Regions from separate parts of the Bradyrhizobium sp. 1(2017) genome, predicted to be linked through region 1. Evidence: predicted binding sites of a transcription regulator. Region 1 holds the regulator's gene; each other region holds the start of a gene.
The links. Region 1 encodes PhoB, which activates phosphate uptake and scavenging genes when phosphate is short. Its sites were predicted from a motif close to TGTCATNNANCTGTCAT; they were not measured.
Positions count from the first base shown of each region.

Region 2: the regulator PhoB is predicted to act here: its motif matches at 3,639-3,655, upstream of phnF (phosphonate metabolism transcriptional regulator PhnF).
Region 3: the regulator PhoB is predicted to act here: its motif matches at 4,120-4,136, upstream of HAP40_RS16925 (DUF47 domain-containing protein).
Region 4: the regulator PhoB is predicted to act here: its motif matches at 5,461-5,477, upstream of HAP40_RS17355 (RNA degradosome polyphosphate kinase).

Region 1 is NZ_CP050022.2:7,509,290-7,516,953, reverse strand. Features, by position in the region: gene pstA (phosphate ABC transporter permease PstA) at 1-699, shown strand, start outside; gene pstB (phosphate ABC transporter ATP-binding protein PstB) at 696-1,517, shown strand; gene phoU (phosphate signaling complex protein PhoU) at 1,529-2,245, shown strand; gene phoB (phosphate regulon transcriptional regulator PhoB) at 2,268-2,975, shown strand; gene HAP40_RS35625 (GcrA family cell cycle regulator) at 3,220-3,732, opposite strand; gene HAP40_RS35620 (aspartate aminotransferase family protein) at 4,203-5,411, shown strand; gene argF (ornithine carbamoyltransferase) at 5,411-6,334, shown strand; gene HAP40_RS35610 (Hsp33 family molecular chaperone) at 6,593-7,600, shown strand.
Region 2 is NZ_CP050022.2:1,024,502-1,032,165, forward strand. Features, by position in the region: gene phnD (phosphonate ABC transporter substrate-binding protein) at 12-947, shown strand; gene phnE (phosphonate ABC transporter, permease protein PhnE) at 1,023-1,907, shown strand; gene phnE (phosphonate ABC transporter, permease protein PhnE) at 1,904-2,749, shown strand; gene phnF (phosphonate metabolism transcriptional regulator PhnF) at 2,875-3,606, opposite strand; gene phnG (phosphonate C-P lyase system protein PhnG) at 3,725-4,189, shown strand; gene phnH (phosphonate C-P lyase system protein PhnH) at 4,194-4,802, shown strand; gene HAP40_RS04800 (carbon-phosphorus lyase complex subunit PhnI) at 4,806-5,909, shown strand; gene HAP40_RS04805 (alpha-D-ribose 1-methylphosphonate 5-phosphate C-P-lyase PhnJ) at 5,906-6,796, shown strand; gene phnK (phosphonate C-P lyase system protein PhnK) at 6,789-7,580, shown strand; gene phnL (phosphonate C-P lyase system protein PhnL) at 7,603-7,664, shown strand, end outside.
Region 3 is NZ_CP050022.2:3,626,495-3,634,158, reverse strand. Features, by position in the region: gene HAP40_RS16945 (hypothetical protein) at 1-106, opposite strand, end outside; gene HAP40_RS16940 (peptide chain release factor 3) at 329-1,951, opposite strand; gene sugE (quaternary ammonium compound efflux SMR transporter SugE) at 2,110-2,424, shown strand; gene HAP40_RS16930 (inorganic phosphate transporter) at 2,417-3,424, opposite strand; gene HAP40_RS16925 (DUF47 domain-containing protein) at 3,434-4,078, opposite strand; gene HAP40_RS16920 (branched-chain amino acid ABC transporter permease) at 4,234-5,202, opposite strand; gene HAP40_RS16915 (branched-chain amino acid ABC transporter permease) at 5,204-6,067, opposite strand; gene HAP40_RS16910 (ABC transporter substrate-binding protein) at 6,139-7,362, opposite strand; gene HAP40_RS16905 (ABC transporter ATP-binding protein) at 7,396-7,664, opposite strand, start outside.
Region 4 is NZ_CP050022.2:3,706,170-3,713,833, forward strand. Features, by position in the region: gene ndk (nucleoside-diphosphate kinase) at 112-534, shown strand; gene HAP40_RS17345 (TerC family protein) at 579-1,439, shown strand; gene ppx (exopolyphosphatase) at 1,677-3,179, opposite strand; gene HAP40_RS17355 (RNA degradosome polyphosphate kinase) at 3,195-5,387, opposite strand; gene HAP40_RS17360 (DnaA ATPase domain-containing protein) at 5,530-6,207, opposite strand; gene HAP40_RS17365 (CDP-alcohol phosphatidyltransferase family protein) at 6,300-6,842, opposite strand; gene purM (phosphoribosylformylglycinamidine cyclo-ligase) at 6,995-7,664, shown strand, end outside.

The DNA of each region.
Region 1 (7,664 bases):
TTTACCGAAAACACGCCGCCGCCCGGATCGAACGAGGGCGGCCTGCTCAACGCCATCGTCGGCTCGCTGATCATGACCGTGATCGGCGTCGGCATCGGCGCGCCGCTCGGCCTGTTCGCCGGCACCTATCTTGCCGAGTACGGCCGCAACGACAAGCTGACCTCGGTCATCCGCTTCATCAACGACATCCTCCTGTCGGCGCCCTCGATCATCATCGGCCTGTTCATCTATGGCGCCGTGGTGGTGCCGATGCGCGGCTTCTCGGCCATCGCCGGCGCGCTGGCGCTCGCCGTGATCGTGATCCCGGTCGTGGTGCGCACCACCGAAGACATGCTGCTGCTGGTGCCGAACCCGCTGCGCGAGGCGGCCTCCGCGCTCGGCCTGCCGCGCTCGCTGGTGATCAAGCGCATCGCCTATCGTGCCGCGCGTTCAGGCCTCATCACCGGCGTGCTGCTGGCGACGGCCCGCGTCGCGGGCGAGACCGCGCCGCTGTTGTTCACGGCGCTGTCGAACCAGTTCTTCAGTCTCGGCCTGAACAAGACGATGGCGAACCTGCCGGTCACCATCAATAACTTCGTGCAGAGCCCCTACGAATATTGGAAGCAACTCGCCTGGAGCGGCGCGCTGCTCATTACCCTGACCGTGCTTGCCTTGAACATTGGCGCGCGCATCCTTGGCGCCGAGAGGACCGCAAAATGAGTGAAATGTCTGTTTCCGTAAGTGCGCCGACCGTTCATCCCGGCTCGCAGCCGCTGCCCGAGGCCCCTGCCAAGGTCACCGTGCGCAATCTCAATTTCTATTACGGCGAGCATCACGCGCTGAAGAACATCAATCTGACGCTCGGCACCAACCGCGTCACGGCCTTCATCGGCCCATCGGGCTGCGGCAAGTCGACCCTGCTGCGCATCTTCAACCGGATGTACGATCTCTATCCGGGCCAGCGCGCCGCCGGCCAGCTTTTGCTCGACCAGACCAACATCCTCGATCCCAAGCTGGACCTCAATCTGCTGCGCGCCCGTGTCGGCATGGTGTTCCAGAAGCCGACGCCGTTCCCGATGACGATCTACGAGAACATCGCCTTCGGCATCCGCCTCTACGAGAAGATCTCGAAGTCGGAGATGGACGACCGCGTCGAGAAGGCGCTGCGCGGCGGCGCGTTGTGGAACGAGGTCAAGGACAAGCTCAACGCCTCCGGCCTGTCGCTCTCCGGCGGCCAGCAACAGCGCCTCTGCATTGCCCGCACGGTCGCGGTGCGGCCCGAGGTGATCCTGTTCGACGAGCCCTGCTCGGCGCTCGATCCGATCTCGACTGCCAAGGTCGAGGAGCTGATCCAGGAATTGTCCGAGAATTACACGATCGCGATCGTCACCCACAACATGCAGCAGGCGGCACGCGTCTCCGACAAGACCGCCTTCATGTATCTGGGCGAGCTGATCGAGTTCGACGACACCAGCAAGATCTTCACGTCGCCGACCGATCGGCGCACGCAGGATTACATCACCGGCCGGTTCGGCTGAGGAGACGGGACATGGGTTCTGAACATACCGCAAAGGCCTTCGACACCGACCTCCAGGAGCTCACCCGCCTGGTCGCAGAGATGGGCGGCATCGCCGAGCGCATGATCGTCGATTCCGTCGACGCGCTGATCCGCCGCGATGTCGCGCTCGGCCAGCGCGTCGTCACCATCGACGCCGAGCTCGATGCGCTGCAGAAGCGCATCGAGGAGCGCGCCGTGCTCACCATCGCCCGGCGCCAGCCGATGGCGGTGGATTTGCGCGAGATCGTCGGCGCCATGCGCGTCGCGACCGATCTCGAGCGCATCGGCGACCTCGCCAAGAACATGGGCAAGCGCGTCGCGGCGCTGGAGACGGACTTCCATCCGCTGAAACTGTTCCGCGGCCTCGAGCACATGACCGATCTCGTGCAGCAGCAGGTCAAGTCGGTGCTGGACGCCTATGCCGCGCACGACCTGCCGGCGGCGATGGCGGTGTGGAAGGGCGACGAGGAAGTCGATGCCATCTGCACCTCGCTGTTCCGCGAGCTCCTCACCTACATGATGGAGGATCCGCGCAACATTTCGTTCTGCATCCATCTGATGTTCTGCGCCAAGAATATCGAGCGGATCGGCGATCACGCCACCAACATCGCCGAGACCGTGTTCTACATGATCGAGGGGCAGGCGATCACCGACAAGCGGCCGAAGGGCGACATGACGACCTTCGCCACGACGGTCCCGAATACCTGATTGCTTAAGGAGCGACGACCACATGGGCGCACGCATTATGGTGGTTGAAGACGAGGAAGCTCTCACCGAGCTTCTGCGTTACAACCTCGAAGGCGACGGCTATGACGTGGAGACGGTGATGCGCGGCGACGACGCCGACACCCGCCTCAAGGAACACATCCCCGATCTGATCGTGCTCGACTGGATGCTGCCGGGGCTATCGGGCATCGAGCTGTGCCGGCGGTTGCGCACCCGTCCCGAGACCAAGCAGCTTCCTATCATCATGCTCACCGCGCGTGGCGAGGAGAGCGAGCGGGTGCGGGGGCTCGCGACCGGCGCCGACGACTACATCGTCAAGCCGTTCTCGGTGCCGGAGCTGCTGGCGCGCGTGAAGGGCCTTCTGCGGCGGGCAAGCCCGGAGCGGCTGGCCACCGTGCTCGCCTATGGCGACATCGAGCTCGACCGCGACAAGCGCCGCGTGGCGCGCTCGGGCCGGCCGATCGATCTCGGCCCGACCGAATATCGCCTGCTTGAGTTCTTCCTGGAGCATCCCGGCCGCGTGTTCTCGCGCGAGCAGCTGCTCGACAGCGTCTGGGGCCGCGACATCTACATCGACGAACGCACCGTCGACGTCCACATCGGCCGCCTGCGCAAGCTGCTCAATCTCGGCCGCGAGCAGGACCCGATCCGCACCGTTCGCGGCGCAGGCTATGCGCTCGATGATCGGTTCGCGAAGGCCGAGCAGACGTAAGGTTTACGAGCTTTTGGTTGGCAGCTGTGTCCACAATCTCAGCTGTCGTCCCGGGGCGCGCGCTGCGCGAGCCCGGGACCCACAACCACAGGACGTGGCTTGACGAAGACTCGGAGTGACCATCTCGCGCAACAATTGCGCGCCTTGTGGTTATGGATCCCCGCGTTCGCGGGGATGGCACCGAGGAGTTGGAGCCGTCATCGTGTGACGGCTGCAGTCTTGTCGATCAGAGAATTGCTCTAACTCACCGCGTGCTCGGCTTGGCCGGTGCACGCCGGCGATCGGCGGCCGGCTGATAGGCGACGCGCGAGTGCTGGGCGCAGTAGGGCAGGCCGGACAACGCCTTGCCGCCGCAGAAGAAGAAGTCCGGGCTCGAGGGATCGCCGACCGGCCAGTGGCAGGTCGCCTCGTTCAATTCCAGCAGCGACAGCCGCTGGCTCATCGGCACCACGTTGTCGTAGGTGACGGGCTCGGCCTCAACCTCGACCTCGAAGGCTTGGGCCAGCGCGGTGTTGCCGCGCGAGATCGGACGGGTCACTCGCATCATATGCTGCGCCGGGCGCGCCTTGCGCGGCCGGGGCGCGGCAGACGACGGACTCTTGGCGCGGCCGGACAGGCCGAGCCTGTGGACTTTGCCGATCACGGCATTGCGGGTCACATTGCCGAGCTCGGCCGCGATCTGGCTGGCCGAAAGTCCGGCCTCCCAGAGCTTTTTCAGCTGCTCGACGCGATCGTCGGACCAGGTCAAAACCGTCATTGCACCCTTTCCCTCGCTGCCAGGCCAGCCATCCTGGGGCCTCACAGCGAATGCCTAAGCCTTGAAAAACCCGTGCCGCCAGAATCCCTTAAGGCTCGCCGGGCGCGTGACTAACGCCCGAACGTTTACGCCGGTACATGAGGACTCTTGGGATCAGAACCGCTGCACGAGATGTCGTATCTGACAGGCCAAACGCTACAATATGGCGTGACTCCCGCGCAAGAGTCCGCCGACTCGCTTCCACATGTTCCGTGGTGAAAACCCCGCAAAATCGGCACCGCAAGACTACGGATTCAGCGTTTCGCCAGGCTTTCCGGGCGGCATTGACACCCGTCTTGCCAGGCATAAGATAGTGACGCGTGCCGCCCTTAAAAGGCGGCACGTTTCGTTTTCCGGACCGGTCGATGGTGCGCTGCGCAAGGCATGCCAGGCAGGTCTCAACGTCCAAATTCAACATCCAAGTGATGATCATGACCAACAGCGCCGCGCCGCATCTGCTTCCCGTTTTTGCCAGGGCCGACCTTGGTTTCGAGCGCGGCGAGGGCTGCTGGCTGATTGCGACCAATGGCGATCGCTATCTCGATTTCACGTCGGGTGTTGCGGTGAACGCGCTCGGCCATTGTCATCCGGCGCTGGTCAAGGCCTTGCAGGAGCAGGCGACGAAGCTCTGGCACATGTCGAACCTGTTCCAGAGCCCGGACGGCGAGAAGCTCGCTGCGCGTCTGTGCCATGAGAGCTTTGCCGACTTCGTTTTCTTCTGCAATTCCGGTGCGGAGGCGCTGGAAGGTGTGGTCAAGCTGGTCCGCCATCATCACTTCTCCAAGGGCCATCCGGAACGTTATCGCATCATCACCTTCGAAGGCGCCTTCCACGGCCGCACGCTGGCAACGCTGGCCGCGACGGGATCCGCAAAATATCTCGAAGGTTTCGGCCCGCCGATGGACGGCTTCGACCAGGTCGCGCACGGCGATATCGAGGCCGTGAAGAAAGCGATCGGTCCGCAGACAGCCGGCATCCTGATCGAGCCGATCCAGGGCGAGGGCGGCGTGCGTTCGTCAACGCCGGCCTTCCTCAAAGCGCTGCGCCAGCTTTGCGACGAGAAGGGCTTGCTGCTCGCCTTCGACGAGGTCCAGACCGGCATGGGCCGCACCGGCGATCTCTTTGCCTATAGGCGCACAGGCGTCACGCCTGACGTGATGTCGCTGGCCAAAGCGCTTGGCGGCGGCTTCCCGATCGGCGCGGTGCTGGCGACCGCTGAGGCGGCTTCCGGCATGGGTCCCGGCTCGCACGGTTCGACCTTCGGCGGCAATCCGCTCGCGATATCGGCTGCGAACGCCGTGCTCGACGTCATGCTCAAGCCCGGCTTCTTCGATCACGTGCAGAAGATGTCGCTGTTGCTGAAGCAGAAGCTCGCCTCCGTGATCGATCGTCATCCCGATGTCGTCAGCGAAGTCCGCGGCGAGGGTCTCCTGATCGGTATCAAGGCGGTGGTGCCGTCGGGCGATCTCGTCGCCGCCTTGCGCAACGAAAAGCTGCTCACCGTCGGCGCCGGCGACAATGTCGTGCGCTTCCTGCCGCCTCTGATCGTCACCGAGGCCGAGATCGAGGACAGCGTCGGGCGGCTCGAGCGTGCCTGCGCAGCGATCTCGTCCAGTCAGACCAAGCGGGCGGCAAGCTGATGAGCAACTCGCCGAAACACTTCCTCGACATCAACGAGCTCCCGTTGTCGGAGCTCAAGCGCATGCTCGCCGCATCCTCCGCCATGAAGGCGAAGCAGAAGGCGCACCAGCCGGTCCGGCCGCTCGAAGGCAAGACGCTGGCGATGATCTTCGAGCGCCCCTCGACGCGGACGCGGGTGTCGTTCGATGTGGCCATGCGCCAGCTCGGCGGCGAGCCGATCATGCTCACCGGCGCCGAGATGCAGCTCGGTCGCGGCGAGACCATCGCCGACACCGCGCGTGTGCTGTCGCGCTATGTCGACGCCATCATGATCCGCATCCTTAATCACGAGGCGCTGCTGGAGCTTGCTGCCCATGCGACCGTGCCCGTCATCAACGGCCTGACGCGGCGCTCGCATCCCTGCCAGGTGATGGCCGACCTCATGACCTACGAGGAGCATCGCGGCCCCATCGAGGGCAAGACGGTGGCCTGGACCGGCGACGACAACAACGTGCTGGCATCCTGGGCTCACGCCGCCGAGCGCTTCAAGTTCCAGCTTAATGTCGCGACGCCGCCGGAGCTCGCCCCCAAGAAGGTGATGCGCGACTGGATCAAGGCGACCAACGCGCCGATCGTGCTCGGCTCCGATCCCGAGGCCGCCGTGAAGGGCGCCGATTGCGTCGTCACCGATACCTGGGTGTCGATGGGCGACAAGGAAGGCGAGCATCGTCACAACGTGCTCAAGCCCTATCAGGTCAATTCCAAGCTGATGTCGCTGGCCAAGCCCGACGCGCTGTTCATGCACTGCCTGCCCGCTCATCGCGGCGAGGAGGTCACGGACGAAGTGATCGACGGCCCGCAATCGGTCGTGTTCGACGAGGCAGAAAACCGTCTGCACGCGCAGAAGGGCATTCTGGCCTGGTGCTTTGACGCGGTGAAGTGATCTCGGTGGTGGGGCTGCGTCGCCGGCCCCATTATCCGCTGTCGTCCCGGACAAGCGCCGCACAGCGGCGCGCCGATCCGGGACCCATAGCCACAGGCAGTCGTGTGGCGAAGACTCGGAGTTGTCATCGCCAGCGATAACATGGTCCTGTGGCTATGGGTCCCGGGCTCGCGCGTTGCGCGCCCCGGGACGACACTGAGTTTGAGGCCGCGCCACGCCCCCTTCCAATCCCCCACCTCCGACCCCAGATAGAGCGCCATGGTTTCCCAATCTCCTGACATGAAAACCGGGCTGGAAGGCCCGGTTCGCGCACCATCAGCGGTTCCGATCGATGACGCCGTGCTGCCCTACGAGGTCGATGCGCTCGACGTGCGCGGTCGCCTGGTGCGGCTTGGCCCTGCGCTCGACGAGATCCTGACCAAGCACGATTATCCCGCGCCCGTCGGCAAGCTGCTCGGTGAGGCCATCGTGCTGACGACGCTGCTCGGCTCGGCGCTGAAATTCGAGGGGCGCTTCATTCTTCAAGCCCAGACCGACGGTCCGGTGTCGTTCCTGGTCGTCGATTACACGGCGCCGGATCGCTTGCGTGCCTACGCGCGCTACGATGCCGCGCGGCTTGGAGACGTCAGGGATTCCGGCGCGCTGCTCGGCCGCGGCCATCTCGCCATGACCATCGACCAGGGCCCCGACATGAGTCGCTACCAGGGCCTGGTTGCGCTCGACGGCGGCGGTCTGGAAGAGGCTGCCCACGAATATTTCCTGCGCTCCGAGCAGATCCCGACGCGCGTGCGCCTTGCGGTCGGCGAGGAATGGCGCTCGAGCGACGGCGGCAAGCATCGCTGGCGTGCCGGCGGCATGCTGATGCAGTTTCTGCCGAAGGCGCCGGAGCGCGCGCGGCAGGCCGATCTGCATCCCGGTGACGCGCCCGAAGGCACCGAGGTGCACAGCGTCGCTGAAGACGACGCCTGGGTCGAGGCGCGTTCGCTGATCGAGACGGTCGAGGACGTCGAGTTGATCGATCCCGAGCTGTCCGGCGAGCGGCTGTTGTTCCGTCTGTTTCACGAGCGCGGCGTGCGCGTGTTCAACCCGCTGTCGCTGAGGGCGCAATGCTCCTGCTCGCGGGATGCGGTTGCCGCCATGCTCAAGAGCTTCTCGTCCGACGACCGCGCCGCGATGGTCAAGGACGACAAGGTCGTGGTGACCTGCGAGTTCTGCAGCTCGGTCTATCAGTTCACGCCGGATGAAGCGGGCGTCGAGGACGCGTAAACCTATCGTCCGTCATTGCGAGGAGCCCTTGCGACGAAGCAATCCAGACTGTCTCGACGGAGGG
Region 2 (7,664 bases), 1.4 Mb from region 1:
AAGAGGGTATCATGATCACTCGCAGACTAGTCCTCGCCGGCGCCGCTGCGCTCGCTTTCACCGCCTCCGCCTCGGCAAACGACTGGAAGGCCAAATATCCCGAGCTGACCTTCGCGGTCGTCCCCGCCGAGAACGCATCCGGCGTCACCGAGCGCTGGGCGCCGTTTGTGAGCTATCTCTCCAAGGAACTGGGCGTGAAGGTCACGCTGCGCATCGCCAACGACTACGCCGCCGTCATCGAAGGCCAGCGCGCCGGCAACATCCAGATCGCGAGCTATGGCTCGGCCTCGTTCGCCCGCGCCCGCCTGACCGGCGTCAAGACCGACGCCTTCGCCAACGACATCAACGCCGACGGCTCGACCGGCTATTACTCGGTGTTCTTCGTCAAGGCGAGCAGCGCCTACAAGAAGGTCGACGACCTCAAGGGCAAGAACCTCGGCCTCGTCGACCCGAACTCGACCTCCGGCAACAACGTGCCGCGCTTCGAGCTCGACAAGATGGGCATCCACGACGCCGACACCTATTTCAGCAAGGTCGTCTTCACCGGCAGCCATGAGAACGCGATGCTCGCGCTCTCGCAGGGCACGGTCGACGTCGCCGCCAACCAGTGGACCAGCGACGACGATTCCACGCTGGCGCAGATGCTGACCAAGGGCATGCTGAAGAATGCCGACGGATCGGCGATGAAGAAGGACGATTTCCGCATCATCCACAAGTCGGCGCCGATCATCAACGGCCCCTATGCCTACAACTCCGACCTGCCGGAAGACGCCAAGGCCGCCATCGCGAAGGCGTTCTTCGACGCGCCGGCCAAGGACAAGGCGGCGTTCGACCGTCTCTCCGACGGCCAGAAGAAGGGCTTCCATGCCGCGACCACCAAGGACTGGGACGGCACGATCGAGCTGATCAAGTTCGTCGACGCGCTCCGCAAGAAGAAGGCGTCCTGATCTCAGGGCGAGGCAACTGGAGCCGGGTCGATGGACCCGGCTCCTTCTCTTTTCTACGGGCCAATTCCTGACAAGATGACCGTCGCGGTTTCGATTCTTCCCGAGCAGCAGCTTGCCGCGCTCAACGCCGCCTATCGCCAGGCGGTCGCACGCAGGCGATGGCGCCTCCTGCTGGGAGCCGTAATCTTTGCCGCCGCGCTGGCTCTCGCCGCGGTCGGCGCCGAGGTGAACCTGCGCACGCTGTTCACCTATTTCGGCAATTTCGTCAGCTATTTCGATCGCATCCTCACGCTCGACAGCGGCCAACGGGTCTGGACCGATGTCGGCGAATGGCTGTGGGGCTGGCGCAAATGGCTGAAGATGCTGGGCGAGACGCTGCTGATCTCCTATGTCGGCACGCTGATCGGCGCAACCCTTGCCTTTATCCTCAACTTCTTCGCGGCCGACAACACCTCACCCGCGCCCTGGTTGCGCTTCGTCGTGCGGCGCCTGCTCGAATTCGCCCGCACCGTTCCCGGCATCGTCTTCGCGCTGGTCTTCGTCATCGCCTTCGGGCTCGGTCCGATGGCGGGCGTGCTGGCGATCGCGATCCATTCCACCGGTGCGCTCGGCAAGCTGTTCTCGGAGATCGTCGAGAATGCCGACATGAAGCCGGTCGAGGGCATCCGCTCTACCGGCGCGAGCTGGCTATCCTGCATGCGATTCGCCGTGGTGCCGCAGGTGACCGCGGGTTATGCCAGCTACGCGCTGCTGCGCTTTGAGATCAATGTCCGGGAGGCCTCCGTGATGGGCTTCGTCGGTGCCGGCGGCATCGGCCAGGAGCTCGTCGTCGCCATCCGCAAGTTCTATTACTCCGACGTCAGCGCGATCCTGCTCACCATCATCGTCACGGTCTTCATCATCGATATCACCACCGGCTGGCTGCGCGGCCGCCTGTTCGGCATGGAGGCGCGGACGTGACGCCGCAAGACGTCGACACGCGCGAGATCCGCGCGCGCTACCCCGATGTGTTCGACCGGCCGGCCTCGGCGCGGCTGGCAATGCCGGCGATGATCGTCGCGGCGTTCGCGATCCTGATCTATGGCCTGGTCGATCTCGACTTCTCGCCGTCGCGCTTCTTCGCCGGCCTGAGCCAGCTCGGCTGGATCAGCCTGATGATGATCCCGCCCGATCCCGGCTCCTCGCTGCCGGTCTATCTGAAGGCTCTGGGCGAGACGTTGTCGATCGCGCTGCTCGGCACGACGGTGGCGGCGCTGTTTGCGCTGCCGGTCAGCTTGCTCGCCGCGCGCAACATCGTGCCGTCGAACATCCTGCGCTTCCCGGTGCGCCGGTTCCTCGATTCGATCCGCGGCGTCGATACGCTGATCTGGGCGCTGGTGTGGATCAACGTGGTCGGGCTCGGCCCCTTCGCCGGCGTGCTCGCCATCGCGGTGTCGGATTTCGGCGCCTTCGGAAAACTGTTCTCGGAGGCGATCGAGAGCGCCGACCAGAAGCAGGTCGAAGGCATCCGCGCCTCGGGCGGCAGCGCGTTGCACGAGATCCGCTTCGGCCTGTTGCCGCAGGTCCTGCCTGTCATCGCCGGCCAGGTGCTTTACTTCATCGAATCCAACACCCGCTCGGCCACCATCATCGGCATCGTCGGTGCCGGCGGCATCGGCCTCCAGCTCGCCGAGCAGATCCGCGTGCTGGAATGGCAGAAAGTGTCGTTCCTGATCCTGATGATCCTGGTCGCGGTCGCCGCGATCGATTTCATCTCGGGCAAGCTGCGCTTTGCCATCATTGGGCGAAGGGCTGTGGCCTAATCACAGCTGCTGTAGGGTGGGCAAAGCGAAGCGTGCCCACCACGTTTGCTTAGAAGCCGGGAAGATATGGTGGGCACGGCGCAAGTGCGCCTTTGCCCACCCTACGTTCCTCCGTTGCGGTTGGCTCACCCGTTCTCCACCAGAAACTCCACGCGCTCAGCCGCGAACCGCGAATGCTTGGTCACGAGCGGCTTGCCGTCGAGATCGTGGTCGGTCGCGTCGACCACCAGGACCGGGCGCCCCAGCGCGAGATCGAGCCGTGCGGCGTCGGTCGCGTCGACGATGCCGGCCGTGATCCGTGTCGCGCCGCGGCGATAGTCGCGGACGCCAAAATGCTCGAGCAACTTCGTCATCGAGCGTGTCGTGGCGAACACCTCACCTGCGTCTGGAAACAGCTCCGCCGATAGCCAGGTGGTCGAAACGCAGATCGGCGTGCGGTCGGCGAGCCGGATCGCCTCGATCCGCACCAAGGGCGCGCCGGCCTTCAGTCCGAGTTCTCGCGCCAGCTCGCGGGTCGCGGCGTCATTGGTCGCCTCAATCAGCCGACCATGCGGCTCGCGGCCGTCGGCGCCGACGATCTCGGAGAAGCGCGTGCGCGAGCGCAGCGGATAGGCCAGCTTCTGCGCCTCGACATAGGTTCCGCTGCCGCGCTCGGCGCGCACGAGGCCACGCTCGGCAAGGGCGGCCAGCGCGCGCCGCACGGTGTGGCGGTTCACGCGATACGTCTCGGCGATCTCCATCTCGCCCGGCAGCTTGTCGCCCGCGGCAAAGCGGCCGTCGGCAATGCCGCGCTCGATACCGTCGGCAACGAGGCGCCACAAGGCGACGCCCGAAGAGGCTGTGTCCTGCATGCTCATCGTCGGTCAGCCTAGCCCGAAAATCACATCTTTGTCACGAAACAGTCATGGCGCGTCCGTATGAAGTTGTCTAGTATCATAGACAACTTGGATTCGGCAAGTTCGGCAGAAAAGTTTGGTGGATCAGGTGACGCAGCACGACAACCAGCAAGCCCAGCGCAAGGCCGCGATGGCCGTGCTGGCGCACGCGGAGACGGGCGAGATCGCCGCTCGCCTCCGCACAATTCCCTTGCCCGGACACCAGGATTTGCGCGAGCCGGAAAACGGTCTCGTCATGCTGCGCGGCCGGGTCGGCGGCGACGGCGCGCCGTTCAACCTCGGAGAGGCCACGGTGTCGCGCGCCGCGGTGCGGCTTGTCAGCGGCGAGGTCGGCTTCGGCTACACGCTCGGCCGCGACACCGGAAAGGCGCGGCTGATCGCGCTGTGCGACGCGCTGGTGCAATCCGGTGATTTCAGCGCAGCCATCGAGCGGGACGTTATCGCGCCGTTGCGCGAGCAGCTTATGAACAGGCGCCAGCAGGCGGCGGCCGAGACCGCCGCGACGAAGGTTGATTTCTACACCATGGTGCGCGGTGAGGGATGAGATCATGACCACGATTGCGGAACTGCCGCCGGGTTTCGCCGACAAGGTCTTGTCGGCGCAATCGACCTTTCGCTCGGTGATGGACGCGATGGCACGACCGGGCTCGGTCCAGCGCATCGTACCGATGGCGGGAGCACCTGATGCGATGATGCGCGGAACGGCAGCGATCGCGCTGACGCTGTTCGATCACGATACGCCGCTCTGGCTCGATGCGCGCATGGCGGAAAGCTCCGACGTGGTGAAATGGCTCAAGTTCCACACCGGCGCGCCGGTGGTGCAGGATACGTCGATTGCGAGCTTTGCGCTGATCGGCGACGGCGCGGTGCTGCCCGCGCTCGAACGTTTCGCGCTCGGCACGAACGAATATCCCGACCGCTCGACCACATTGATCGTCCAGGTCGATCATCTGGGCTCGGGCCGCAGCTTCGAACTGCGCGGCCCCGGCATCGATGGCGTGGCGATGCTGCAGGCGTCGATCAAGCCTTTCGACCTGTTCGAGCGCTTGCGGTTCAATGAGCCGCTGTTTCCGCGCGGCATCGACGTAGTCCTGGTCGCCGATGATGCCGTGGTCGCGATCCCCCGCACCACGCGCGTCGTGAACAAGGGAAGCTGAACCATGTATGTCGCAGTCAAAGGCGGCGAGCGTGCCATCGAGAACGCCCATCGCCTGCTCGCTCATGCGCGGCGCGGCGACCAAAGCGTTCCGGAAATCACGCTCGACCAGATCTCGGAGCAGCTTGGCCTCGCCGTCGACCGCGTCATGAGCGAAGGCTCGCTCTATGATCGCGAGCTCGCGGCGCTCGCGATCAAGCAGGCGCGCGGCGACCTGATCGAGGCGATCTTCTTGGTTCGCGCCTTCCGCGCCACGCTGCCGCGCCTCGGTGCGAGCGAGCCGGTCAATACGGGGGCCATGCGCGTGCAACGGCGGGTGTCGTCGACCTTCAAGGACATTCCCGGCGGCCAGATCCTCGGGCCGACCTTCGACTATACCCATCGCCTGCTCGATCCCTCGCTCGCTGAGGGCTTTGTGCCGGAAGCTCCGGCGACGGCCGAAGCCTCGACCACGGCGACACCGCGCGTGACGGACATTCTGGGCCGCGACGGGCTGATCGAGTCCTCGCCGCAGGCCGAGGAGGGGGCCAGCGTTGGTGACCTCACCCGCGAACCGCTGAACTTTCCGGCGGACCGCGACCTGCGCCTGCAGAACCTCGCGCGCGGCGATGAGGGTTTTCTGCTGGCGATGGGTTATTCCACCCAGCGCGGCTATGGCCGCAACCATCCCTTCGCCGGCGAGATCCGCTTCGGCGAGGTCGAGGTCGAGTTCTTCGCCGAGGACGTCGGCTTCGCCGTGCCGCTCGGCTCCGTCGCGCTGACCGAGTGCCAGATGGTCAACCAGTTCAAGGGGTCGACGACGGAAGCGCCGTGCTTCACCCGCGGCTATGGCCTTGCCTTCGGCCAGAGCGAGCGTAAGACGATGTCGATGGCGCTGGTCGACCGTGCGCTTCGTGCCCGCGAGCTCGGTGAGGAGGCGCTCGCCCCCGCGCAAGATGAAGAATTCGTGATGTCGCATTCGGACAACGTGCAGGCAACCGGCTTCGTCGAGCATCTGAAGCTGCCGCACTATGTCGACTTTCAGTCCGAGCTCGGCCTGCTGCGCAAACTGCGTCAGGAGTTCACTGAAGCCAATGCGCCTGATGCCCTGAAGGAGGCCGCGGAATGAACGCGCCCGCCTACAATTTCGCTTATCTCGACGAGCAGACCAAGCGGATGATCCGCCGCGCGATTCTCAAGGCGATTGCGATCCCCGGCTATCAGGTGCCGTTCGCCAGCCGCGAAATGCCGATGCCCTATGGCTGGGGCACCGGCGGCGTGCAGGTCACGGCCGCGATCCTCGGCCCCGCCGACGTGCTGAAGGTGATCGATCAGGGCTCCGACGACACCACCAACGCGATCTCGATTCGGAAGTTCTTTGCGAAGACCGCCGGCGTTGCCACGACCACGTCGACCGACGAGGCAACCGTAATCCAGACCCGTCACCGCATTCCCGAGGCGGCGCTGAACGAGAATCAGGTGCTGGTCTATCAGGTACCGATCCCCGAGCCGCTGCGTTTCCTCGAGCCGCGCGAGACCGAGACGCGGCGCATGCACGCGCTCGCCGAATACGGCCTCATGCACGTCAAGCTCTATGAGGACATCGCCCGCTTCGGCCACATCGCGACCGCCTACGCGTATCCCGTCAAGGTGAACGCGCGTTATGTGATGGATCCGTCGCCGACGCCGAAATTCGACAATCCCAAGATGGACAATTGCCCGGCGCTGCAACTCTTCGGCGCCGGCCGCGAGAAGCGAATCTACGCGATCCCGCCCTATACGCAGGTGGTGTCGCTCGATTTCGAGGACCATCCGTTCGAGCCCTACCGCTTCAACGCGCCCTGCGCGCTGTGTGGCGCGGAAAACTCCTATCTCGACGAAATCGTCACCGACGACAGGGGCGGGCGCATGTTCGTGTGCTCCGACACCGATTATTGCGAGGGCCGCCAGGCCGCCGGCCATCACGGCAGCCTCAGCGCCGCGCCGTACAAGGAGAAGGCGGGCTCACATGGCTGATACGCTCGACAATGACCAGCCGCTGCTGATCGCGAAATCGCTCAGCAAGTCTTTCGGCCGCATCGCCGCTTGCCGCGATGTGTCCTTTTCGCTGTATCCGGGCGAGGTGCTGGCGATCGTCGGCGAATCGGGCTCTGGCAAGTCGACGCTGCTGCAGATGCTGTCGGGCCAGCTCGCGCCGAGCGCCGGTCATGTGTCGTATCGCATGCGCGACGGAATCACCCGCGATCTGACGACGCTGGGCGAGGCCGAGCGCCGCTTTCTGTTTCGCACCGATTGGGGCTATGTGCACCAGGATCCCGCGCAGGGCCTGCGCATGGCGGTCTCGGCCGGCGCCAATGTCGGCGAGCGGCTGATGGCGGTGGGGTGGAACCACTATGGCCGCATCCGCGACACTGCGTCGGACTGGCTCACCCGCGTCGAGATCGACATCGCGCGCATCGACGATGCGCCGCGGACCTATTCCGGCGGCATGCGCCAGCGGCTTCAGATCGCGCGCAACCTCGTCACCGAGCCGCGGCTGGTGTTCATGGACGAGCCGACCGGCGGGCTCGACGTCTCGGTGCAGGCGCGCCTGCTCGATCTCCTGCGCAGTCTCGTCGCCGAGCTGCACCTCGCCGTCATCATCGTCACCCACGACCTCGCGGTGGCGCGGCTGTTGTCGCACCGCGTGATGGTGATGAAGGGCGGCCGCGTCATCGAGACCGGCCTGACCGACCAGGTGCTCGACGACCCCCGCGAGCCCTATACGCAACTCCTCGTCTCCTCGATCCTGCCGCCATGAATCTTCCAAGATGAGTGTTCCGATGACCGCGATGATCGACGTCACCGATGCGAAGAAGACCTTTACGATGCACCTGCAGGGCGG
Region 3 (7,664 bases), 3.9 Mb from region 1:
TGCACGGCTCGTGGGAGAACGGGATCGGATTGATCTGGCGGCGCTGCGCGTTGGCGGCGACGACCGAGATCGCCAGCAGGATGATAACGAGAATGCTGCGCCACATGATGAGAACGTGGCATCGCGAATGAACACGTCAACCCCACGCGCGTTCACAGGCTCGCGTTCAACTCCGGTGTCGTCGCCCGGCTCGACCGGCGACCCAGTACGCCGTGACGGTTGTGATTGAATCGATAGGCTGCGGCGTACTGGATGCCCCGGTCAAGCCGGGGCATGACACCGGTGGGTCTGGGGCCAGAGCCGAGGCATGGGCTGCCGGCGAGCCGCCCTACCCCTTCTTCTTGACGTCCTTGACGTTGGTGAACTCGATGCCCTCGGCGCGTTCCCTTGTGTAGCCGAGATAGAACTCGTTTCGCGCCAGATACACGGGATCGCCGTCGACATCGTCGGCGATGCTCGAGGTGTTGGCCGCTATGAACGTGTCGAGCTTCTTGCGGTCCTCCGAGGAGACCCAGCGCGCCAGCTGGAACTCGCTGACCTCGAACTCGACCGGCAGCGAATATTCCGCCTCCAGCCGCGCCTTGAGCACGTCGAGCTGCAGCGCGCCGACGACGCCGACCAGCGCCGGCGCACCGTCGCGCGGACGGAACACCTGCACCACGCCCTCTTCCGACATCTGCTGAAGCGCCTCCTTCAGCTTCTTCGCCTTCATCGCGTCGGTGAGACGGACGCGGCGGACGATTTCCGGCGCAAAGCTCGGCACGCCGACGAAGTTGAAATCCTCGCCCTCGGTCAGCGTGTCGCCGATGCGCAGCGTGCCATGATTGGGGATGCCGACGACGTCGCCGGCGAAGGCTTCGTCGGCGACCGAACGATCCTGCGCGAAGAAGAATTGCGGGCTCGACAGCGGCATGCTCTTGCCGGTGCGCACCAGCTTCGCCTTCATGCCGCGGCTGAGCTTGCCCGAACAGAGCCGCGCAAAGGCGATGCGGTCGCGGTGGTTCGGATCCATGTTGGCCTGGATCTTGAACACGAAGGCGCTCATGCGCGGATCGGTGGCCTCGACCTTGCGCTGGTCGCTGTCCTGCGCGCGCGGCTCGGGCGCGAACTTGCCGAGGCCTTCCAGCAGATCGCCGACGCCGAAATTGCGCAGCGCGCTGCCGAAATAGACCGGCGTCAAATGGCCCTCGCGAAACGCCTCCAGCTCGAACGGCTTCGACGCCTCGGTGACCAGCTCGAGCTCGTCCTTCACTGCGGAGACATCGAGATTGGCGCTGAGCTTGGCGAGCTCCTCGATCTCGATCTGCTGGGCCGCGCCGGTCTTGGCGCCGCCGCCTTCAAGCAGGCGCACGCCGCCATTGACGACGTCATAGGTGCCGAGGAAGTCGCGGCCGCGGCCGACCGGCCAGGTCATCGGCGTGGTGTCGAGCGCCAGCGTCTTCTCGATCTCGTCGAGCAACTCGAAGACGTCGCGGCTCTCGCGGTCCATCTTGTTGATGAAGGTGATGATCGGGATATCCCGAAGACGACACACCTCGAACAGTTTCCGGGTCCGCGCCTCGATGCCCTTGGCGGCGTCGATCACCATCACAGCGGAATCGACCGCGGTGAGCGTGCGGTAGGTGTCTTCCGAAAAGTCCTCGTGGCCCGGCGTGTCCAGCAGGTTGAAGACGAGGCCCTCGAACTCGAAGGTCATCACGGAGGTCACGACCGAGATGCCGCGCTCGCGCTCGATCTTCATCCAGTCCGACCGCGTGTTGCGCCGCTCGCCCTTGGCCTTGACCTGGCCGGCGAGGTTGATGGCACCGCCGAACAGAAGCAGCTTCTCCGTCAGCGTGGTCTTGCCGGCGTCGGGGTGAGAGATGATCGCAAACGTCCGCCGCCGCGCCACTTCAGCGGCAAGCGGGGAACGGGCCGGCGATTCGGCTGCGGTGGTGGCGATGTCGGACATGGCGGGAGCGTTTGGCAGGGAAAATGGGCCTGATCAAGCCTCATTTGGTGATTGCGGAACCCTCCGGCCAGCCCCATATCGGCTTTCGGGAGGGACGGCCCTCCTGTTCAGCAGCATATCAGCCGCGGGGACGACCCTGCCTTGCACGGAGGGTCGTCATGGCCTGGAGCATCCTGTTCGTCGCCGGTCTTCTCGAGATCACATGGGCGATTGGCCTGAAATACACCGAGGGTTTCACCAGGCTTGTTCCGTCCGTCGTCACGCTCGTCGCCATGGCCGGCAGCGTCATCCTGCTCGGATTCGCGCTCAAATCCCTCCCCGTCGGAACCGCCTACGCGGTCTGGACCGGGATCGGCGCGGTCGGCACCGCGACGCTTGGCATCATCCTCTTCGGCGAACCGGCGACCGCGTTCCGCCTCGCCAGCATCGGTCTGATCGTCGCCGGCATTGCGGGGCTGAAATTCGTCACCTGACGAAGATCTGGACCGCCCACCAAGTCAGCGCCGCGACAATGGCGGAGGCCGGGATCGTGATCACCCAGGCATAGACGATCGAGCTCGCGACGTTCCAGCGCACCGCCGAGACGCGGCGGGCGGCGCCGACGCCGACGATCGCGCCGGTGATGGTATGGGTGGTCGAGACGGGAACGCCGAGGAAAGTCGCCATGAAAAGGGTCACCGCGCCGCCGGTTTCGGCGCAGAACCCCTGCATCGGTGTCAATTTGGTGATGCGCAGGCCCATGGTGCGGACGATGCGCCAGCCACCCATCAGCGTGCCCAGCGCCATCGCGGCCTGGCAGGACAGCACCACCCAGAACGGCACCGAGAACTCGCTGCCGAGATGGCCCTGCGAATAGAGCAGCACGGCGATGATGCCCATGGTCTTCTGCGCGTCGTTGCCGCCGTGACCGAGCGAATAGAGCGAGGCGGAGGCAAATTGCAGGATGCGGAACGCACGATCGACTGCGAACGGCGTCGAGCGTACCGAGGCCCAGGACACGATGGCCACCAGCATCATCGCGAGCAGGAAGCCAACGAGGGGCGACAGCACGATGGCCAGCACCGTCTTGGACAGACCGCTCCATACGGCCGCCGAAATGCCCGCCTTGGCCATGCCGCCGCCGACGAGGCCGCCGATCAGCGCATGCGACGATGACGATGGAATGCCGAGACCCCAGGTCACGAGGTTCCAGACGATGGCGCCGACCAGGGCCGCAAAGATCACCTGGGCGTCGACCACCGCGGGGTCGATGATCCCGGTCCCGATGGTCTGGGCGACGTGCAGCCCGAACACCATGAAGGCGATGAAATTGAAGAAGGCGGCCCAGAACACCGCGAATTGCGGCCGCAGCACACGGGTCGAGACGATGGTCGCGATCGAATTGGCGGCATCGTGCAGGCCGTTCAGGAAATCGAACAGCAGTGCGACGGCGATCAGTCCGACCAGGATGGGAAGCCCCAGCGCTGCATCCACGGCGCGGCCCTACACTTGCTCGATGACGATGCTGTTGATCTCGTTGGCGACGTCGTCGAAGCGGTCGGCCACCTTTTCGAGGTGATCGTAGATCTCGACGCCGACGATGAAATCCATCGCATTGCCGTCGCGATGCTTGAGGAACAGCTCCTTCAACCCGATGTCGTGGAGATCGTCGACACGCCCCTCCAGCTTGCCCAGCTCTTCGGTGATCGCGGTCAGCATGGCGACGTTCGGACCGATCGACTGCATCAGCGGCAGCGCGCGTCCGACCAGATTGGCGCATTCGATCAGGAGCCCGCCGATCTCGCGCATCGGCGGCTCGAAGGCGCGGACCTCGAACAGCATCACCGCCTTCGCCGTCTGCTGCATCTGGTCGATGGCATCGTCCAGCGACGTGATCAGGTTCTTGATGTCGCCGCGGTCGAACGGGGTGATGAAGGTGCGGCGCACCGCCGTCAGCACCTCACGGGTGATGTTGTCGGCATCGTTCTCGAACTGGTTGACGCGCTGGCAATAGACCGGCGTCTCCTCGCCCCCGTTCAGCATGCCCTGGAGCGCGATTGCGCCCTGGATCACGGTCTGCGCATGGCGGTCGAACAGGTCGAAGAAGCGTTCCTCCTTGGGCAGGAAAGCACGAAACCATCGCATCATGGGGTAGGCTACCGGTTGGAAATGGTCAGGCCCGAACGGGCCGTCATGAAACTGTCATAGACCATTTTCGATCCGCGCGCGTGCCATCTCACGCCCGCGGAGCCGGGTCATCCACCGCTTTCAAGCAGCGGGTAAATCGAAGTCAGATCAGCAACTTAGAGCGATCGCCGGAAGTAATGCGCGATTTCCCCGATGACACCCCGGCGGAAGGTGAGCACGCAGATCACGAAGATCGCGCCCTGGATCACCGTCACCCATTGGCCGAAGCCCGCCAGATATTGCTGCATGGCGATGATGACGAAGGCGCCGACCACGGGACCAAAAATGGTTCCGAGACCGCCAACCAGCGTCATCAACACGACCTCGCCCGACATCGTCCAGTGCACGTCGGTGAGCGAGGCATTCTGCGCCACGAACACTTTCAGCGACCCGGCGAAACCTGCCAGCGTCCCCGACAGCACGAACGCCAGGAACTTGTACTGGTCGGTCCGGTAGCCCAGCGAGATCGCGCGCTGCTCGTTCTCGCGGATCGACTTCAGCACCTCGCCGAACGGCGAGTTGATGATGCGGAAGATCAAGAGGAAGCCGGCGAGGAACCCGACCAGCACGACGTAGTAAAGTACCGTCGGCTTGGAGAGATCGAGCACTCCGAACATGCGTCCCTGCGGAATGCCCTGGATGCCGTCCTCGCCATGGGTGAACGGCGCCTGGAGGTAGATGAAGTACAGAAGCTGCGACAGCGCCAGCGTGATCATCGAGAAATAGATGCCCTGGCGGCGGATCGAGATGTAGCCGGTGATGATCGAGAGCGCGAACGCCGCGACCACGCCGACGAGGATGCCGAGCTCTGGCGGCAGGGCCCACACCTTGAGCGCATGCGCGCTGCAATAGCCGGCCGTTCCCAGGAACATCGCATGGCCGAAGGACAGCAGGCCGCCGTAACCCACCAGCAGATTGAAGGCGCAGGCAAGCAGCGCAAAGCACAACGCCTGCATCACGAAGAACGGATAGACTCCCGTGAACGGCACCGCTGCCAGCAGCAGCGCCATCACCACAAACACCGTCATCTCGTCGCGCATCGCACGCGGGCTTGCCGGCAGCGTGTCGTCCGTCAGGGTTGTCATATCAGGCCGCCCTTCCCGTCAATCCCGTTGGCTTCACCAAGAGCACCAGCACCATCAGCACGAACACGACGGTGTTGGAGGCCTCGGGGTAGAAATACTTGGTCAGGCCCTCGATCACGCCCAGCGCAAAGCCGGTGATGATGGAGCCCATGATCGATCCCATGCCGCCGATCACCACCACCGCGAACACGACGATGATGAGGTCGGCGCCCATCAGCGGCCGCACCTGGTTGATCGGCGCCGAGAGCACGCCGGCGAGCGCGGCAAGGCCGACACCGAGACCGTAGGTCAGCGTGATCATGCGCGGAACGTTGATGCCGAAGGCGCGCACCAGCGTCGGGTTCTCAGTGGCGGCGCGCAGGTAAGCGCCGAGCTGCGTCTTCTCGATCAGGAACCAGGTCGCAAGGCACACCACCAGCGAGAACACGACGACCCAGCCGCGATAGACGGGTAAGAACATGAAGCCGAGATTCATGCCGCCCTTGAGCTGGTCCGGAATGGCGTAAGGCAGGCCGGAGGAGCCGAAATAATTCTGAAACAGGCCCTGCACGATCAGCGCGATGCCGAAGGTCAGGAGCAGGCCGTAGAGGTGATCGAGCCCGGTCAGCCATTGCAGCATGGTCCGTTCCAGGATCATGCCGAAGATGCCGACGATGATCGGCGCCAGCAACAACGCCCACCAATAGTTGATGCCGCCGAGGTTCAACAGGAAATAGGCGACGAAGGCGCCCATCATGTAGAGCGCGCCGTGGGCGAAATTGATGATGTTGAGCATGCCGAAGATCACGGCAAGCCCGAGACTGAGCAGCGCGTAGAACGAGCCGTTGATCAGTCCCACCAGTAGCTGAGCGTAAAGAGCCTGCATCGATCCCGCACCCGGTCCCTTCGGCGTTCCCTAGACCTGCCCGCCGGCAAGCAGCCGGCGGGCTATTGATCTTACTTCTTGAGCAGCGCGCACTTGCTCTCGGACAGCGGCGTGAACGCCTGGTCGCCCGGCACCGTGCCGACGAGCTTGTAGAAATCCCACGGCCCCTTGGATTCCGAGGGCTTCTTGACTTCGAACAGGTAGGCGCTGTGGATGGTGCGGCCGTTGGGCTGGATCTCGCCCTTGCCGAACAGATCGTCCTCGGTCGGCATCGACTTCATTTTCTCGACGATCTTGACGCCGTCATGCGGATTTCCGCCGAGCGCTTCCAGCGCCTTGAGGTAATGACGCACGCCCGCATAGACGCCGGCCTGCACCATGGTCGGCGGCGCATTGTTCTTCATCTTCTCCGCGAAGCGCTTGGAGAACGCCCGGGTCTGGTCGTTCATGTCCCAATAGAACGTCTCGGTGAAGTTGAGGCCTTGCGCCGTCTCCAGACCGATCGCTTTGACGTCGGTGAGGAACAGCAGCAGCGCCGCGAGCTTCTGACCGCCCTTGACGATGCCGAACTCGGCCGCCTGCTTGATCGTGTTCGTGGTGTCGCCGCCGGCATTGGCAAGGCCGATGATCTTGGCCTTGGAGGCCTGCGCCTGAAGCAGGAACGAGGAAAAATCCGGCGTGTTCAGCGGATGCTTGACGCCCCCCGCCACTTTGCCGCCGTTGGCGGTGATGACCGCCGTGGTGTCGCGCTCAAGCGCTGCGCCGAAGGCGTAGTCGGCCGTCAGGAAGAACCAGGTATCACCGCCGGCCTTCACCAGCGCCTGGCCGGTGGTATGAGCCAGCATGTAGGTGTCGTAGGTCCAGTGCACCGTGTTGGGCGAGCACTGCGCGTTGGTGAGGTCCGAGGTCGCCGCACCCGAATTGATGTAGACGCCGTTCTTTTCCTTGACGACGTTGTTGACGGCGAGCGCGACGCCCGAGTTCGGCACGTCGACGATGACGTCGACCTTGTCGACGTCGAACCATTGGCGCGCGATCGTGGTCCCGATGTCGGGCTTGTTCTGGTGGTCGCCCGAGATGATGTCGATCTTCCAGCCCTTCGCCGCCAAGCCGGAATCCTCGACGGCCATTCGTGCGGCGAGCGTCGAGCCCGGTCCGCCGAGGTCGGCGTAGAGCCCGGACTGATCGGACAGCGCGCCGATCTTGACGGTCTTGTCCTGCGCGGACGCGACGCCGGCCGCGGCGAAGCTCAGCGCCGTGGTCAGCAGCAATGACGCAATCGACTTGGTGTTCATGCAACTTTCCTTTTTCGATTCTTCTTTGGCGTACTAGACGCCGAGATAGGTGTGGAGCTTGTCCATGTTGGCGGCAAGCTCGGCGTTGGAGAACCCGTCAATGATCTTGCCGTGCTCGACCACGTAATAGCGGTCGGCCACGGTCGACGCGAAGCGGAAGTTCTGCTCGACCAGGAGAATGGTGAAGCCTTCCTTCTTGAGCCGCGCAATGGTGTGGCCGATCTGCTGGATGATCACAGGCGCAAGACCCTCGGTCGGCTCGTCCAGCATCAGGAAGCTCGCGCCGGTACGCAGGATGCGTG
Region 4 (7,664 bases), 3.8 Mb from region 1:
CCGGGCCGCGGCCCTGCGCCGAAGTCCCTGTGCGCCGCTTGCCGTCCGGCAAAGGCGCCGATATAAGCCCCGCAACTCCCCAACCACCGCTTCTTCCCAGGAACCAGACTTATGGCCATCGAACGCACTTTCTCGATCATCAAGCCCGACGCGACCGAGCGTAACCTGACCGGCGCGGTCAACGCCGTGATCGAGAAGGCGGGTCTGCGCATCGTCGCTCAGAAGCGCATCCGCATGACCAAGGGCCAGGCCGAGACCTTCTATGCCGTCCACAAGGCGCGCCCGTTCTTCGGCGAGCTCGTCGACTTCATGACCTCGGGTCCGGTCGTGGTGCAGGTGCTGGAAGGCGAGGGCGCGATCGCCAAGTATCGCGAGGTGATGGGCGCGACCGATCCGGCCAAGGCCGCCGAGGGCACCGTCCGCAAGCTCTACGCCAAGTCGATCGGCGAGAACTCGGTGCACGGCTCCGATGCGCCGGAGACGGCCGCGATCGAGATCGTCCAGTTCTTCTCGGGCAACGAGATCGTCGGCTGATCAATCAGCCGATAGGTTAGGAACGACGGGCGAAAGGACTCATTGTGGACTGGCTCTGGCAGATCTTCGATCCCGCTACGATCGGGGCGTTCTTCACCCAGTTTCGCAATGAGATGGCAGCGCCGACCTTCTGGTTGGCGGTCGGCAAGATCATCTGGATCAACATCCTGCTCTCCGGCGACAACGCGCTGGTGATCGCGCTTGCCTGCCGCGGTCTGTCGCCGCGGCACCGGCTCTGGGGCATGATCTTCGGTGCCGGCGCAGCGGTGATGCTGCGGATCATCTTTACCGGCATCGTCGCGACCCTGATGGAGCTGCCGTATCTGAAGCTGATTGGTGGTCTTGCGCTGATCGTGATCGCGGCAAAGCTCCTAGTGCCCGAAAACGAGGACGAGGACGACGTCGATGCCGCATCGCATCTGTGGCAGGCCATCCAAATCGTGGTGGTCGCCGACATCGTCATGAGTCTCGACAACGTCATCGCGGTTGCTGCCGCGGCCAATGGCAGCGTGCCGCTGCTGGTCCTCGGCCTTGCCGTCAGCGTGCCGCTGATCGTCGCCGGTGCTGCGCTGATCATGGCGCTGCTCACGAAGCTGCCGGTCCTGGTCTGGGCCGGTGCGGCGCTGCTCGGCTGGATCTCGGGCGAGGTGATCGCGACCGATCCCGCCGTCGCGCCGAAGCTGCACACGCTGTTCGACGGCTCGCTCGGCGCCGCGCTGGACGGCATGCTTGGCGCCCTTCGCATCCCGCCGCAGTTCGGCCATGGCGGCACGGGCGGCGAATATCTCTGCGCCGCACTCGGTGTCGTCGTCGTGCTGGTCGTCGGTAGCATCTGGCGCCGGCGCAGCCTGACCGCGGCCGCGCTCGAATCCTCCGAGCGGCACGCCAAGGCCTCTGCGGAGTGAATTCGACGTTCTGATCGGTCGTGCTTTCCTCGCCAGCTAGGAGAGGCGAGCACCTCACCGAGATACTCGCCGCGTCGGCAACGGTACGCGTTGCGATTCCTGGCCATGGGCGCAGCTCAAGAGCCGAAATCGGCTGCTGGTGTTCGCAGCAGGCTTCGCACCGCTCGTCCTGTTCGTCAGCGGCTTGATGATGTGGCTCAAGAGACATCCCGGGAAGATGAGGCCGGGCTAAAGGGGTCAGCGCCTCACGATCGAACCGGCGCGGCCAATCAGGCGGGCGAGCTGGCGGAAGCGGCTGCCGACGCGGTCGGCGACAAGATCGCCGAGGCGATGTTCGAACACCAGCATCAATTTGCGGCCCTGGCTGCGGAAATGCGTGGCGGGCAGCACGCCCGGGCGCGCCGCCGAAATCAGATGCGCGACGCGGAACGCCGCCCCCAAGAGGCGGGCGCGCTCGAGCTGCGCCGGCGTCAGTAGGCCCTGCATGGTTGTCGGCGGCTGGTTCTCCTGGCTCAGCCCGGCATAGCGATAGAACACCGACAAACCGACGAAGACGCGTTCGGTATGAGTGATCGCCCCGAAATTGCCGTTGACGACGAGGCTCAGCGTCTGCTCGCCGCGGTGATCGGGGTGAACGCGCCAGCCGATGTCGGAGAGCAGGCAGGCCGTGTGACGCAGGCGGCGGTCCTCTTCGGTCTCGCGCAGCTTCACGACGCGCGCGAGGCGATCGGTCCAGGCGATTAGCTCGCGGGCATGCCTGGCCGAGCGCGACAGCAGCTGGTTGAGTTCCTCGGCGGCGCAGATCAGCCCGTCCTTGCTGCGTTCGGTCTCCGACAGCTTCTCGTGCAACAGGCCTTCGCGCACGCCGAAGGTGGAGAATACGATCGTCTTCGGCTTCGCCACGCGGATGATGTGCTCGAGCACCAGGGCGGCATAGGTGAGGAGCGGGCGGCGCGCATCGGCGACGATCTCGATGTCGGCGAGCATCTCGGCGGCCGCGAGGCGACGGAGACGGCGCGAGAAGTCGAGCGCCTCGGCCGCGGGAATGGAGTAGCCATGCATGACCTGGAGCGGATAGCCGCTCTGGATGATGTGGATGCGCGCGAGCGCGCGCCAGGTGCCGCCGACGGCGTAGAAGGTGCGGCCGCGGCCCGCGGCGAGCTGCGGCACATCGTCGATCGCCTCGCGGACGATGCGGTCGGCGCGCTTGAGCGATTTGTGGGCGAGATCCTGAAGTGCGAGCCCGCCGAGCGGCAGCGTCACGCCGCTGCGTACGCTGTTCCGGCGCACGTCGATCAGCTCGAGCGAGCCGCCGCCGAGATCGCCGACGATGCCGTCGGGATGATGGATACCAGAGATCACGCCGAGCGCCGACAGCCGCGCTTCGCGCGGGCCCGACAGGATCTCGATCTTCACGGCGCAGATGCGCTCGGCCTTGGCGATGAAGTCGGGGCCGTTGGAGGCATCGCGGCAGGCGGCCGTCGCAATCGCGAACACGCGCCCGACCTGCATCACGCGGCAGAGGGCTCGAAACCGCTTCAACGAGGTCAGCGCCTTGTCGACGGCGTCGGGTGCGAGAAGGCCCGTGCTCTGCACCTCGCGTCCGAGGCCGCACAGCGTCTTCTCGTTGAAGATTGGAATGAGGCTGCGCGCCAGCGCCTCGTAGACGACGAGACGAACCGAGTTGGAACCGATGTCGATGACCGCGACGCTCGCGCCGCGCTTGCGCGGCCGCTTCACGTCGAGAACCCGGATTCAGGATTGATGACGTTCATTACGGCGCGTGAGACGGCGCGGCGAGGATTCCTTGAGCGACTTTCCACGGCCAGACAGACTCGGATTTGTCATGAAATAGTTGTGGACATTGAAAGGCTCTTCGCCCTTCGCGGTCTTCATACGCGTTGAGGACCCGTCCGGCAACAATTGCCAACTCTGCTCATTGTCCTTCAGGTTCGCGACCATGATCTGTTCGAGAACCTGCTGATGCACCGTGGGATTTTGCAGCGGACACAGCACCTCGACGCGACGGTCGAGGTTGCGCGGCATCATGTCGGCCGAGGAGATATACACAGCCGCTTTCGCGCTCGGCAGGCCCTGGCCCATGCCGAAGCAGTAGATTCGGCCGTGTTCCAGAAATCGTCCGATGATCGACTTGACGCGGATGTTCTCCGACAGACCTGGAATTCCCGGCCTGAGACAGCAGATGCCGCGTACCACGAGCTCGATCTGGACGCCGGCCTGCGAGGCCTCGTAGAGCGCGTCGATGATATCGGGGTCGACCAGCGCATTCATTTTCATCCAGACCGCGCCGGGCCGGCCGTGCCGCGCATGGGCGGTCTCACCCTGGATGTGCTCGATGATGCGCTTGCGCAAGGTCAATGGCGACACCGCCATCTTCTCCAGATCGCTCGGCGCGGCATAGCCGGTGATGAAGTTGAACACGCGTGCCGCGTCGCGGCCGATGGTCGGATCCGAGGTGAAGTAGGAGAGGTCGGTGTAGATGCGTGCGGTGACGGGGTGATAGTTGCCGGTGCCGGTATGGACGTAGGTCGTGAGGTTGCCGCCTTCACGGCGCACCACCATCGAGAGCTTCGCGTGCGTCTTCAGTTCGAGGAAGCCATAGACGACCTGCACACCGGCACGTTCGAGGTCGCGCGCCCAGCGGATGTTGGCCTCTTCGTCGAAGCGCGCCTTCAGCTCGATCAGCGCGGTGACGGATTTGCCGGCTTCGGCAGCTTCCGCGAGCGCGCGTACGATCGGCGAGTTGTTGGAGGTGCGGTAGAGCGTCTGCTTGATCGCGACGACGTCGGGGTCGCGGGTCGCCTGCTGCAGGAACTGCACTACCACGTCGAAGGATTCGTAGGGGTGATGGACGACGAGATCCTTCTGCCGGATCGCCGCAAAGATGTCGCCGCCATGCTCGCGCACGCGCTCGGGGTGACGCGGTACGTAAGGAGTGAATTCGAGGTCCGGACGGTCGAGGCGCGTGAGCTGTGAGAGCTCGTTCATCGCCTGCACGCCGTCGACCAGGAATACCTCGTCGTCGGCGGCCGACAGCGCATGCTGTACGAAGCTGCGCAGCTCCTCCGGCATCTTGGCGTCGATCTCGAGCCGGATCACCGACCCGCGGCGGCGCCGCTTCAGCGCCGTCTCGAACAGGCGGACGAGGTCTTCCGCCTCTTCCTCGATTTCGAGCTCGGAGTCGCGGATGATCCGGAAAGCGCCCTGGCCGTGCAGATTGTAGCCCGGGAACAGCCGGTTGATGAACAGGGCGGTTGCCTGCTCCAGCGAGATCAGCCGGACGGCCTTGCCTTCGGCAGGCAGGCGGATGAAGCGGTCGATCTTGCCGGGCATGCGGATCAGCGCATTCATCTGCTTGCCGTCGGCGGCGCGCGTGAGCTGGAGGGCGATGGTGAAGCCGAGGCTCGGAATGAACGGGAAGGGGTGGGCCGGGTCGATCGCCAGCGGCGTCAGCAACGGGAACACGTTGCTGAGGAAGTAGTCCTCGATCCAGGTCCGTTCCGCCTTGGTGACGTCCTTGCCTTCGACCAGCACGATGCCGACCTCGGCGAGCGTGTTGCGCAGATCGCGCCAGATCGCCTGCTGGTCGGAGGCAAGCTCGGAAACGGTGCGATTGATCAGCGCGAGCTGTTCGGAGGGCGTCAGGCCGTCGGGGCTGCGTTCGGCAATGCCCTCGCGCACCTGGGCCTTGATGCCGGCGACGCGGACCATGAAGAACTCGTCGAGGTTATTCGCCGAAATCGACAGGAATCGGACCCGCTCCAGCATGGGGTGGCTGGGATTGACCGATTCCTCGAGGACGCGGCGGTTGAAATGCAGCCAGGAGAGCTCGCGGTTGATGAACCGCTCGGGGCTTGTAGCGATCGCCGGCAGGCTTTCGCTCTCTGGATCTTTTTCTTTAATTTCAACAGCTTGCGCGGAGTCCATGAGAAGCCGATCCATCCAGTTCACCCCGATTTGCGACTTACGCGCAAAACCGGCGGGAGCATGTGTTAGTCCGATGACGTTTCGATGACATTGATGTTCCGCCGCTCCGCCGCGTCAAGCGGCCAGGGTGATCGGAGGCGGGTCAGGCGTCGCGAAGGAGCTCGGCGGCCAGCGCCCGGGTGACGGGGCGGCCGAGGCGCAGGGCCTCGCCGTCGAGCAGCTCCACGGCCCGCCGGGCGGCCGCCGAAGATCGCTCCAGCCGGGTGGCGAGGTAGCCGACGACGCTCTCATCCACGGCGAGCTGGCGGTCGGCGCAGAATTTGACGATCAGGCCCCGGAACAGCTGGTCGTCCGGCGGCAGCAGCGCGACAACAGGCACGGCGCGCAGGCGCGAGCGCAGGTCGCGCAGCTCGACTTCAAGCGATGCCGGGACCTCACGCCCGGTGAAGAGGAGGTAGGCACCGTCTTCGCGGGCGAGGTTCATCAAATGGAAGAGCGCGCGCTCGTCAAACGCCTTCGCCTGGAGGTCCTCGACCACCAGCGCTCCGGTGGCGAGCGCACCCGGGACCGCCGTGGCGGTGAGCGCATTGGCCATGGTCGAGCGGGCGCCGGCCTCTTCGGCCCAGATCGCGGCAAGGTGGCTCTTGCCGCTTCCCTCAGGGCCGGCCAGCCACATGATCCGGTTCGGCCATTCCGGCCAGCTGTCGATTAGGCCGAGACCGGCCGCGTTGGCGGGGCCTTCCAGGAAATTGTCCCGGCTCAGGCTCTCCGCGTGGGGAAGCGAAAATGCCAATTGTCGGGGATGCACGCGGCCTGCCACGCTAGCTTTGCTCCGTGCCGGCGCGCCGGCTTCTGCTTGAAGAGTCGATCCTATCGGGCGCGAGTTGGCCTTTTGCGGGGCCGCTCCGCCGCTCATTTGGCCTCGATCGTGCTCATGTGCCGCAGCCACTCGACGAGATAGAGCGACACGGAGGAGAGCGTGAAGACGGTGACGAGGCCCATCAGGATCATATCATAGGGTTGCGGCTTGAAGCCAAAAGCGAGCGCCGCGAGCACCAATGCCGCGAACGCCACCTGGGCCACGGTGTTGAGCTTGGACACCATCGACGGCTTCATCTCGACCGGCCGGTCGAACAGCCAGGACACGATCACGGCGGTGACGATCATGATGTCGCGTGAGACCACCAGGATCACGATCCAGCGCGGGATCGCGCCCCAGATGCCGAGCGCCATGTAGATCGAGACCAGCAGCGCCTTGTCAGCGAGCGGATCGAGCAGGGCGCCGAGCTCGCTCGTCATGTTGAAGCGCTTGGCCAGGAAGCCGTCGACCGCATCGCTGATCCCGGCGATCAGGAAGACGGCGAACGCCACCTCCATCTGGCTGGACACGATGGCCCAGACGATGATCGGGACCAGCATGATGCGGCCCAGGGTAATGATATTCGGAATACTCACGCAGCGCTTCCCGGCACCGGTCTGACCTCAAATCCGGCCCGTTGCAGGCTGAACCGGTTGATATCTACATACTATAGGGTGGGGCGCCACGCTTGCCATTGCGTGTCCCCGGAATTCGACGTAACCAGCCGCAAACCCACTGGAAATCGGGCATGACCGACCGCAAAAACGGCCTCACCTACGCCGATTCAGGCGTCGATATCGACGCGGGCAACCGCCTCGTCGACCTGATCAAGCCCATGGTGCGCGCCACCGCACGCCCCGGCGCCGATGCCGAGATCGGCGGCTTCGGCGGCCTGTTCGACCTCAAGGCGGCCGGTTTCAAGGACCCCGTCCTGGTCGCCGCGACCGACGGCGTCGGCACCAAGCTCAAGATCGCGATCGATACCGGCCTGCATGGCGGGATCGGCATCGATCTCGTCGCCATGAGCGTCAACGACCTCGTGGTGCAGGGCGCCGAGCCGCTGTTCTTCCTGGACTATTTCGCCTGCGGCAAGCTCGATCCGGAGGCCACCGCCGCGGTCGTCGCGGGTGTCGCCGAAGGCTGCCGGGAATCCGGCTGCGCTCTGATCGGTGGCGAGACCGCCGAGATGCCCGGGCTGTACAAGGACGGCGACTACGACCTCGGCGGCTTTGCCGTCGGGGCTGCCGAGCGCGGCACGCTGTTGCCGCGCAAGGACATCGCAGCGGGCGATGCCGTGATCGGGCTCGCCTCGTCGGGCGTCCATTCCAACGGTTTTTCGCTGGTGCGCAAGATCGTCGAGCAATCCGGTCTCGGCTTCGGGGCACAGGCCCCTTTCGCACCCGTGATGACGCTCGGCG